2 regions of the Cupriavidus sp. YAF13 genome follow, and region 2 is predicted to be linked to the other one. Evidence: predicted binding sites of a transcription regulator. Region 2 holds the regulator's gene; the other holds the start of a gene.
What was found. The regulator sigma-54, encoded in region 2, starts transcription at its own class of promoters, with help from an activator protein. The targets are predictions, from matches to a motif close to TGGCANGNAANCTGCTTT.
Positions count from the first base shown of each region.

Region 1: AB4061_RS11180 (circularly permuted type 2 ATP-grasp protein) is a predicted target of sigma-54. The motif match lies at 3,530-3,547, and genes of this name have one in related genera.

Region 1 covers NZ_JBFRDD010000010.1:114,250-119,915, reverse strand. The annotation lists gene AB4061_RS11190 (transglutaminase family protein) at 1-753, opposite strand, end outside; gene AB4061_RS11185 (alpha-E domain-containing protein) at 794-1,747, opposite strand; gene AB4061_RS11180 (circularly permuted type 2 ATP-grasp protein) at 1,843-3,315, opposite strand; gene AB4061_RS11175 (gluconokinase) at 3,579-4,088, opposite strand; gene edd (phosphogluconate dehydratase) at 4,277-5,666, opposite strand, start outside.
Region 2 covers NZ_JBFRDD010000006.1:137,601-143,266, reverse strand. The annotation lists gene lptB (LPS export ABC transporter ATP-binding protein) at 1-279, shown strand, start outside; gene AB4061_RS07460 (RNA polymerase factor sigma-54) at 415-1,890, shown strand; gene hpf (ribosome hibernation-promoting factor, HPF/YfiA family) at 1,940-2,290, shown strand; gene ptsN (PTS IIA-like nitrogen regulatory protein PtsN) at 2,673-3,128, shown strand; gene hprK (HPr(Ser) kinase/phosphatase) at 3,164-4,135, shown strand; gene AB4061_RS07440 (PsiF family protein) at 4,323-4,655, shown strand; gene rapZ (RNase adapter RapZ) at 4,775-5,666, shown strand, end outside.

The sequences.
Region 1 (5,666 bases), on a different contig from region 2:
CGGTGCGGCCATGCGATAGTCGCGCCCGACCGCCAGCCGGATATGGCGCGCGTCGCTCAGGCAGCCGTGGGTCACGTCGATGCTGCACCACAACTCCTTGCCGGCATCCACGCAGACATCAGCCCACGCGTGGCTGGCCAGTTCCGAGGCGGCCGGGTCATAGAAATAGCCGCTGACGTAGCGTGCCGGAACGCCCAGGGCCCGGCAGCATGCCACCATCACTTGCGCCTGATCCTGGCAAACCCCGCTGCCCAGTGCGAACGCGTCGCTGGCCGGGGTGTCCACATCGGTGCTAGCTGACTGGTAACGCACCCGCCCGGCGATGCCGCCGGCCAGCGCCAGCAACGCGGGCACCGTCGCCCCCGCCGCCAGGTAGGGCGCGGCAAAATGCACCATCTCCGGCTTGGCGGCGGTCAGCGGCGTGCCGCCAAGGTAATACAGCGGCGATACGCGCGCCTCGCCGGCTGGCGGCGCATCGCAGAAAAACGGCCCATCCGCATCCACTGGCGGCGTCACATCGACCACGCCGCTGGCCTCGATCACCAGCGTATGTGCGGGCCCGGCCACGGTGAAGCTGTGCACGATATTGCCGAAGCCGTCACGCGCCTCGGACAGGTTGCCGGGAACGGACAACTGCCATTCCTGCACGGCCTGCAGCGGACCCGAGCGCGGCGCGAGCCGCAGTTCGTGCACGCTGCGCCGGACCGGCTCGGCGTAACGGTAGACCGTCTTGTGGTGAATCTTGTATTTCATGATGTGGCGAGGCCGGCACAACCTCCCCACGTTTTATGGGTCAGGCAGCGAGCAGCGGCACGAGGAAATCCCGGCTGATGCCGTTGCCGAGGTCGCCGATGCGCTCCAGGAAACTGGTCAGGTAAGCATGCAGCCCGACGGCGAAGATGTCGTCGATGCGCGCATATTTCAGATCGGCGTGGAGTTTACCAGCCTGGCGCTCGGTCTCCGAAGAAAGGTGGTTGCCCACCAGCGCCAGGATCGACACCACCTCGTCCATGCTAGACACCAGCGAGCGCGGCATGTCGGGGCGCAGCACCAGCAGTTCGGCCACGCGCTCGGGCGTGATCACGGTGCGATACACCTTGCGGTACACCTCGAACCCTGACACCGAGCGCAGAACAGCCGCCCAGTGATAGAAATCGTTGGCGTCTCGATTGGGATCGCTGTCGTCGACCGTGCTGGCCTGGAACTTCACGTCCAGAATCCGCGCGGTATTGTCGGCGCGTTCCAGGAACGTGCCCAGCCGCATGAAGTGGAAGGCATCGTCCTTGAGCATGGTGCCAAACTGCACGCCGCGGGCCAGGTGGGAGCGGAACTTCACCCACTCGAAGAACTGCGAAGGATCCTCGCGCAGCACGCCGTCGGCGATCATGCGCTGCACGTCGAGCCAGGTGGTGTTGATGGTCTCCCAGACCTCGGTGGTCAGCGAGCCGCGCACCGCGCGGGCGTTCTCGCGGGCCGCGCGCAGGCAACTCATGATGGACGAGACATTGGTCATGTCGCGCACCATGAAGTCGATCACGTCGTCGCGCGTGAGCAGGCCGTACTTCTCATCGAACACCGTGGTCAGCTCGGAGATATCGAGCATGGCCCACCAGCCTTGCTCTGCCACTTCCGCGGATTGCGGCAGCAGCGAAGTCTGGTAGTTCACGTCCAGCATGCGCGCGGTGTTCTCCGCGCGTTCGGTATAGCGCGCCATCCAGAACAGATGGTCGGCGGTGCGGCTAAGCATGGTCAGTCCCCTCGTACAGCGCTGTTCGCCCGCGCGCCGCCGGCAACGCGGCGGCCAGCGCGGGAATCACAAACAATCCTTGCGGGCGCCGCGCGTCAGCGCTCCAGTACCCAGGTGTCCTTGGTGCCCCCGCCCTGCGAGGAGTTGACCACCAGCGAGCCTTCGCGCAGCGCAACGCGGGTCAGCCCGCCAGGCACCATGCGCACATCCTTGCCGGACAGCACGAACGGACGCAGGTCGATGTGGCGCGGCGCGATCCCCGACTCGACATAGGTCGGGCAGGTGGAAAGCGCCAGCGTGGGCTGCGCGATGTACTGCTCGGGACGCGCGCGCACGACCTCGCGGAACGTGTCGATCTCCGCGCGCGTGGCGGCAGGCCCCACCAGCATGCCGTAGCCGCCGGCCCCGTGGGTTTCCTTGACCACCAGCTCGCTCATGTGGTCCAGCACGTACTGCAGGTCGTCCGGGCGGCGGCACATGTACGTCGGCACGTTGTTGAGGATCGCTTCCTCGCCAAGGTAGAAGCGGATCATGTCGGGCACGTAGGGATAGATCGACTTGTCGTCGGCCACGCCCGTGCCGATGGCATTGCAGATGGTGACGTTGCCCGCGCGGTAGACCGAGAGCAGCCCCGCCGCGCCCAGCGTGGAATCCGAGCGGAACACCAGCGGATCGAGGAAGTCGTCGTCGACCCGGCGGTAGATCACGTCGATGCGCTGCGGGCCCTGGGTGGTGCGCATGTAGAGGTGGTCGTCCTGTACGAACAGGTCGCTGCCCTCGACCAGTTCCACACCCATTTGCTGCGCCAGGAAGGCATGCTCGAAGTAGGCGGAGTTGTACATGCCGGGCGTGAGCACCACCACCGTGGGATCGGCGATGTTCTGCGGCGAGACGCCGCGCAGCATGTCGAGCAGCAGGTCGGGATAGTGCGCCACCGGCGCCACGCGATTGCGCGCGAACAGGTCCGGGAACAACCGCATCATCATCTTGCGGTTCTCCAGCATGTAGGACACGCCGGAGGGCACGCGCAGGTTGTCTTCCAGCACGTAGAACTCGCCCTCGCCAGCACGTACTACGTCGATGCCCGCCACGTGGGCGTAGATATCACGGGGCACGTCGATGCCGAGCATCTCGGGGCGGTACTGCGCGTTGTTGTAGATCTGGTCTGGCGGGATCACACCGGCGCGGATGATGTCCTGCCCGTGATAGATATCGTGGATGAAGCGGTTCAGCGCCGACACCCGCTGGCGCAGGCCGCGCTCAAGCGTTGCCCACTCGCTGGCGGGGAAGATGCGGGGAATGACGTCGAATGGGATGGTCCGCTCGGTACCGCTGTTGGACTCGTCTTTTTCACCGTAAACGGCGAACGTGATGCCCACACGCCGGAAAATCAGGTCGGCCTCGGCGCGCTTGTTGTCCATGGTGCCTTCGGACTGGCGCGCCAACCAATCCGCGAACTGCTTGTAATGCCCCCGCACGGCACCTGCCGGCAGGGACTCGCCCGCGTGGATTGCTGCTGCCACGCCATCTTGCCAATCGAGCATCTCGTCGAAAAACCGCGCCGCCATGATGGCCGTTCCCCCATGATTTGGGTGCCGCCCAAACTGCCGGCTATCCCGTTTTGATTGGCTTGTTGTTCCCGGCACAGCACCTTGAGATCACCACCCGAGGCCCGGCGGCTTGGCCGCGGACCGTCTCGTCATGCTTCGAAGTGCTGTCCCTATAGGATACCTATGACCACGAAAGCCGCAAGCAGCAGGCATTCGCGCCATCAAACATGGATAAGCAAGATGTCTGCCAGCCTTCGCTTCGGGCCGGCGTTGGCATCGGTTCAGCGGGCGATCGCCGCGCCTTGCTGCGCCTGCACTCCGGCCAGGATGCGCTGCACCAGCGCCTCCGGCGTCTGGCGGATATCGAGCACCAGGGCGTCGCGCGGCTCCTCCAGGGTCTCGAACTGGCTCTGCAACAGGGCGGGATTGAAGAAGTGGTCGCTGCGCTCGGCCAGGCGGCCGCCAATGATCGCTGCATCGCCCTTCATGTAGATAAAGGTCACGCCGCCATCGGCGGGGGTCAGGCGGTCGCGGTAGATTTGCCGCAGCGCGGAACAGGTAAAGACGTGGGTGCGCCCCTCGGCGCGGGCTGCATCGATCGCCGCGCGCATCGCGGCCAGCCAGGGCCAGCGGTCGTCGTCGGTCAGCGCGATGCCGTTGTGCATCTTCGCCTTGTTGGCGGCGCTGTGGAATTCATCGGCGTCGTGGAAGCCYCATTGCAAGGTCTTGGCCAGCAACTGGCCGACCGTGGTCTTTCCGCAGCCGGAAACGCCCATCAGGATGTAGATCATGTCTGCTCCAACGATCATGTTCGGATGGTTTTCCCATCCTTGTCGGTAGACCCCGCGCCGGCCGCCGGCTGGCTCCGCAAGCGTTCAGCCATGAAGCCATGATAGGACCCGCATGGGCCGGCTCGGGGTCGTCTCCGCCAGCCATCGGCTGCCGGAGACACAAATGACACAAATTTAAGGGGCGCTGCCTATTGTGCGACGGCCGCGCCCGTTTGGACAGCGCCGGGCGCGTCAGCCTCGGAGAGGTCCAGCGCGCTGCCGCCCTCCTCCGCGATCCGCGCGTTGCGGCGGAACAGCCCAAACAGGCCCCGGCCAACGCTGAAATTCGTGAAGGCGTCGTCCGGCAATACGGCGGAAGCACGCGTGGCCAGGTCGCCGTCGCCATTGGCGGCGCCGAGCCATTCCAGCGTGCCCGCCACGGCGTCCACGCGGATCCGGTCGCCGTCACGCACGCGCGCCAGCGGGCCGCCGGCAAGTGCCTCAGGACCCACATGAATGACCGCCGGCACCTTGCCCGAGGCGCCCGACATGCGGCCATCGGTCACCAGCGCAACCTTGTGGCCGGCGTCCTGCAGCGAGCCCAGCACCGGGGTGAGGCGGTGCAGTTCGGGCATGCCGTTGGCGTTGGGCCCCTGGAAACGCACGACCGCGATCATGTCGCCCGTGAACTCGCCAGCTTCGAACGCAGCTTGCAATTGCTCTTGCGAGTCAAAGACGCGGGCCGGTGCTTCGACCACCCGATGCGCGTCCGCCACCGCCGACACCTTGATCATGCCGCGGCCAAGATTGCCTTGCAGCAGGCGCAAGCCGCCCTCGGGGGAGAACGGCTCGGCCGCGGTGGCCAGCACCGTGGCGTCGCCGCTGACTGCGGCACCGTCGCGCCACTGCAGCACGCCGTCGAGCATCACGGGCTCTTGCGTGTAACGGGCCAGGCCACGCCCGGCCACGGTCTCCACGTCCTCGTGCAGCAACCCGGCGCTGAGCAGCTGGCGAATCACGTAGGCCACACCGCCCGCGGCGTGGAAGTGGTTCACGTCGGCCGAGCCGTTGGGGTAGACCCGCGCCAGCAGCGGCGTGATGCGCGAGAGACGGTCGAAATCGTCCCAGTCGATCAGGATGCCCGCCGCGCGCGCCATCGCCACCAGGTGGATGGTGTGGTTGGTCGAGCCGCCCGTGGCCAGCAGGCCGACCACGGCATTGATCACCGCGCGCTCGTCCACGATGCGCGCCAGCGGCAGGTAGTCGCCGCCCCGCGCCGTCAGGGCCAGCGCGCGCTGGGCCGCGGCGGCGGTGAGCGCGTCGCGCAGGCCGCTGTCCGGATGCACGAAGGCCGCGCCCGGCATATGCAGGCCCATGATTTCCATCAGGAACTGGTTGCTGTTGGCGGTGCCGTAGAAGGTGCACGTGCCGGCGCCGTGATAGGCCTCGCATTCGGCCTCCAGCAAGGCTTCGCGGCCCACCTGGCCGGTTGCGTAAAGCTGGCGCACGCGCGCCTTTTCCTTGTTGGACAAGCCCGTCGACATCGGCCCCGCCGGCACGAACACCACCGGCAGGTGGCCGAACTGCAGCGCCCCCATC
Region 2 (5,666 bases):
CGCGCGCTGGCCTCCGCGCCGCGCTTCATCCTGCTCGACGAGCCCTTCGCCGGTGTCGACCCGATCGCGGTAGGCGAAATCCAGCGCATCGTCAGCTTCCTCAAGGCACGCAATATCGGCGTGCTGATCACCGACCACAACGTGCGCGAGACGCTGGGCATCTGCGACCACGCCTACATCATCAGCGAAGGCGCGGTGCTGGCGTCCGGGCAGCCTGAGGACATCATCGCCAACGAGTCGGTGCGCAAGGTCTACCTGGGCGAGAACTTCCGCATGTAAGGGCGCGTGGCGCCTGCCGCGCATCGGCCCCCGGGCGGCTTCGGTGTCGCCTTTTATCCTTCAAACGATCATAGCGACACCAGCGATAGCAATTTCCGTTCCATCAGTACGGAAGTTGAGCATAAAATAGGTCGCATGAAACCGTCGCTACAGCTCCGCCTCTCGCAGCATCTCGCGCTTACGCCGCAACTCCAGCAGTCGATCCGGCTGCTGCAACTGTCCACGCTTGAACTGCAGCAGGAAGTGGAACAGGCGCTGACCGAGAACCCCTTGCTCGAGCGTGAGAACGACTGGCTGGACAGCCCGTTGCGCGTGTCTTCGGACGGCTCGGTGAACCTGCAGAGCGCGCCCGCGCCGGCGCCCGCCGATGGCCAGGGCACCAGCGAGAACCGCCCGGATGGCGCCCCCGAAGCCGACGACAGCTACTCCGACAGCAACGAGGATTACGGCAGCGACTGGAGCCTGGACGACTTCGCCCGCCGCCCGCAAGGCGAAGACGACGAAAAGACCCCGATGCAGCTGCGCGACGCCGAGCCCACGCTGCGTGAACACCTCATGGAACAGCTGGCGCCGCTCAAGATTTCCCTGCGCGACAAGGGGCTGGCTATCTTTCTGGTCGAATCCCTGGACGATGATGGCTACCTGAGCACGACGCTCGAGGAAATCTGCAGCGAGCTGCCGGAGGAGCTCGAGTTCGAGGTCGACGAGATCCAGGCTGTGCTCACGCTGCTGCAGAGCTTCGATCCGCCGGGCGTCGGGGCACGCAACGCCGCCGAGTGCCTGGCGCTGCAATTGCGCAGGCTCAAGCATCCGCAGCGCGAACTGGCGCTGAGCATCGTCACCAACCACCTCGAGCTGCTGGCGGTGCGCGATTACACGCGCCTTAAAAAGGCGCTGCAAGTGGACGAGCCGGAACTCAAGGCCGCCCATGAACTGATCCGCTCGCTCGCGCCCTATCCCGGCCATGCCTACAGCCGGCCAGAAGCGGATTTCGTGGTGCCCGATGTTTTTGTTCGAAAGTTGAGCGGCGGATGGATCGCCCACCTAAACCCGGATGTGATGCCGCGGCTACGCATCAACGACATGTACGCGCAGATTTTGCGCGGTGCAAAAGGCGATGCAGGCGCGGCCGGATTGCAGCAAAAGCTGCAGGAAGCACGCTGGTTGATCAAGAATATCCAGCAAAGGTTCGACACGATATTGCGCGTCGCACAAGCCATTGTCGAACGTCAAAAGAACTTCTTCACCCACGGTGAAATTGCGATGCGCCCCTTGGTTTTGCGGGAGATTGCCGATACACTGGGTTTACACGAGTCCACCATCTCTCGGGTGACTACCAATAAATACATGGCAACGCCGATGGGGACTTTCGAGCTGAAGTATTTTTTCGGCTCTCACATATCCACAGAAACCGGCGGCGCGGCCTCATCAACGGCAATCCGTGCGTTGATCAAGCAATTGATAGGAGCCGAAGACGCTAGGAACCCCTTGTCCGACAGCCGGATTGCCGAATTGCTCGGCGAGCAAGGCTTTGTGGTAGCACGGCGTACCGTTGCCAAATACCGCGAAGCGCTCAAGATTCCCGCGGTCAATCTCCGTAAGACTTTGTAGCCGAGCTGCATCGCCTGCCTGATGCAGCTCTTTCAGAAGGAGAAACGCTATGAACTTCAAGATCAGTGGACACCACTTGGACATCACGCCCCCTCTGCGTGAGTACGTGGAAACGAAACTGGAGCGTATCGTCAGGCATTTCGATCAAGTCATTGGCGTAAGTGTGCTGCTCTCTGTCGACAATACAAAAGAAAAGGACCGGCGGCAGTACGCGGAAATCAATCTACATCTCAAGGGCAAGGACATCTTTGTCGAAGCGCATCATGAAGACCTGTATGCCGCTATCGACGCACTGGTCGACAAGCTCGACCGGCAGGTGATTCGCCACAAGGATCGCGTGCAGAGCCACGACCGTGAAGCGGTCAAGTATCAGATGGCCGCATCGCAGATGCAGCAATGACCGTGCCTGACGGCCCACATACCGGGCCGTCGGTGTCAGTCCCTTGAAAAATGGAATCAAGCCGCGCCCAGAGCGCGGCTTTTTCATTGCGGCCTACCCAATCGGGGCACACAGGGGATTCCGCAACGCATATGTACCGGTGTATGCTGTGCAATACATAGTTGACTGGCCTAGCCATTCCGGTGCATGCAGCACCGCTTGAGCGCATCGGCCATTGCAATGCACAAAGCGGAAGCGGGCCTGCTCTATAATGGCCAGACGCCCGACACCGGCATGGGGGACAACCGGTGGAAACCTCGGGCCTTGGTTTTTATCCACTTTCCGCCCGGCGGGACGCCTCCTGGCCCCGGGCCTGCTTACTAGAAAACCCTGCGCATTCCACATGAATCGTTTGGCTAAATTGCTGCCACCCGGCAACATCAACCTCGACGTCAGCGTCACCAGCAAGAAGCGCGTGTTCGAACAGGCCGGGCTCCTCTTCGAGAACAACCATGGCGTAGCGCGCGCGACCGTGACCGACAACCTGTTCGCCCGCGAGTCGCTGGGGTCCACCGGCCTAGGCGCGGGGGTTGCAATCCCCCACGGCCGTATCAAGGGACTGAAGCAGCCACTGGCCGCCTTCATGCGCCTGGCCGAGCCGATCCCCTTCGAGTCGCCCGACGGCAAGCCGGTCGCGCTGCTGATCTTCCTGCTGGTGCCCGAACAGGCCACCCAGCAGCATCTGGAAATTCTCTCCGAGATCGCCCAGTTGCTGTCCGACCGCGAGATGCGCGAAGGACTGGCTACCCTGCCCACCCCCGACGACGTGCACCAGTTGCTGACGCAATGGCACCCTTGATCCGGCACTGAAAGCCCGCCCCTGAAAGCACCCGAATGGAACTCACTGGCGTCACCTCGCAGTCGATCTTCGACGACAACGCAGCCGATATCAAACTCTCCTGGGTAGCAGGACTGGAGGGTGCGGACCGCGCCTTCGATGTCGAGTTTGCGCGTGAAGCCACGTCCGCGGCCGATCTCGTCGGCCACTTGAACCTGATCCACCCGAACCGGATCCAGGTGCTGGGCAAGCCCGAAATCACGTATTACCAGCGCCTCGATGACGAGATGCGCAAGCGCCAGATGGGCGAGCTGATCCTGCTGGAGCCGCCGTTCCTGGTGATCGCCGACGGCATGGAGCCGCCGCCCGACCTGGAACTGCGCTGCACGCGCTCGTCCACCCCGCTGTTCACCACGCCGGTGTCTTCGGCCGCGGTGATCGATCACCTGCGCCTCTATCTGTCGCGCATTTCCGCGCCGCGCGTAACCATGCACGGCGTGTTCCTCGACATCCTCGGCATGGGCGTGCTGGTGATGGGCGAATCCGGCCTGGGCAAGAGCGAGCTCGGCCTGGAACTGATCTCGCGCGGACATGGGCTGGTGGCGGACGATGCCGTCGATTTCGTGCGCCTCGGGCCGGACTTCATTGAGGGCCGCTGCCCGCCGCTGCTGCAGAACCTGCTGGAAGTGCGCGGCCTGGGCCTGCTCGACATCAAGACCATCTTTGGCGAGACTGCGGTACGCCGCAAGATGAAGCTCAAGCTGGTGGTGCAGCTGGTACGCCGCAACGATGGCGAATTCGAGCGCCTGCCGCTGGACTCCCAGTATCTCGACGTGCTCGGCCTGCCTATCCACATGGTCAAGATCCAGGTGGCGGCCGGCCGAAATCTCGCCGTGCTGGTCGAGGCCGCCGTGCGCAACACCATCCTGCGCTTGCGCGGCATCGACACGCTGCGCGACTTCATGGACCGCCAGCGCGCCGCGATGCAGGCCGATGTCGCATCGCGGGGCCAGGGCAGGCTACTCTAGGCTTGGCAGGCCCACGTCATGCGACCACGACGGGGCCGTTTTCAATTGCTTACATCCGGCCGCGCTTCAATGGTCAACGCGATTGGGGCATAGGCCGTTTTGTGCAGTAATGGGCATTGGGCCCAGCCCGAGTTGCCGAGCCGACAGGCCAGCAGCCATGAAGTTTTCCACAGCCAGGAGAGCAAGCATGAAAAAATTGATCGCGATGTGCGTGCTGGTAGCCCCGCTTTTTGCCACCGGCGCCTTCGCCCAGAATGCACCGGCCGCGGCACCCGCTGCCGCAGCCGCACCCGCTGCAGCTAACACCCAGCAGGACAAGATGAAGGCTTGCAACACGCAGGCCACCGGCAAGAAGGGCGACGAGCGCAAGGCCTTCATGAGCAATTGCCTGTCCAACAAGCCCGCGGCCGCACCCGCCAAGAACAGCCAGCAGGAAAAGATGAAGACCTGCAACGCCCAGGCCACCGGCAAGAAGGGCGATGAACGCAAAGCCTTCATGAGCGACTGCTTGTCCAAGTAAGCTACCGGCATCATTTGCGGCGCGGACGTGTAAAAATGGCGAACCTTTTCGGTTCGCCATTTTTGCTGGCACGGCGCCGTCATGACGGCGTCATCACCTGATGTTATGCTTGTCGTGCTATGCGCATCATACTTATCACCGGGATCTCCGGCTCCGGCAAATCCGTTGCCTTGAACGTACTGGAAGACGCGGGCTACTACTGCGTCGACAACCTGCCGGCGCAGTTTATCCCGGAGCTGGCCCAGTACCTGGCGGCGCAGGGCTACACCCATCTGGGCGTCGCCACCGATATCCGTAGCCGCGAATCGCTGGACAAGCTGCCCGGCACGCTGCGCGACCTCGCCTCCGAACACCAGGTCCGGGTGGTCTTCCTGACCGCCAATACCGATGCGCTGGTGCAGCGTTATTCCGAGACAAGGCGGCGCCATCCGCTGTCGATGCGCGCAGCCATGGCTAGCCTCTCGGCCAATCCCAAGAACGAGAATCTCGCCGACAGTACCGCCGAGGCCGCACTCAACGACACCTCGCTGATCGAGGCCATCGAGATGGAGCGCGAGCTCCTGAGCCCGCTGGCGGAGGCTGCGCACCGCATCGACACCAGCAATGTGCGCACCAATACATTGCGCGCGTGGATCAAGGAATTCGTGCGCGGCGATGACCTCAAGCTCACATTACTGTTCGAGTCGTTCGGCTTCAAGCACGGCGTGCCCAGTGACGCCGACCTGGTGTTCGACGTGCGCTCGCTGCCCAACCCCTATTACGACCTGGCGCTGCGCCCGCTGACCGGCCGCGACGAGCCCGTGATCGACTTCCTGCAAAGCCAGCCGATGGTGCTGGCCATGGCCGAGGACATACGCGCCTATGTGGAAAAGTGGCTGCCAAGTTTCATCGCTGACAATCGCAGTTACCTGACCGTCGCAATCGGTTGCACTGGCGGGCAGCATCGCTCCGTGTACATCGCGGAAAGACTTGCCAACTATTTTCGTGCCCATGGTAATGTGCTGGTGAGAC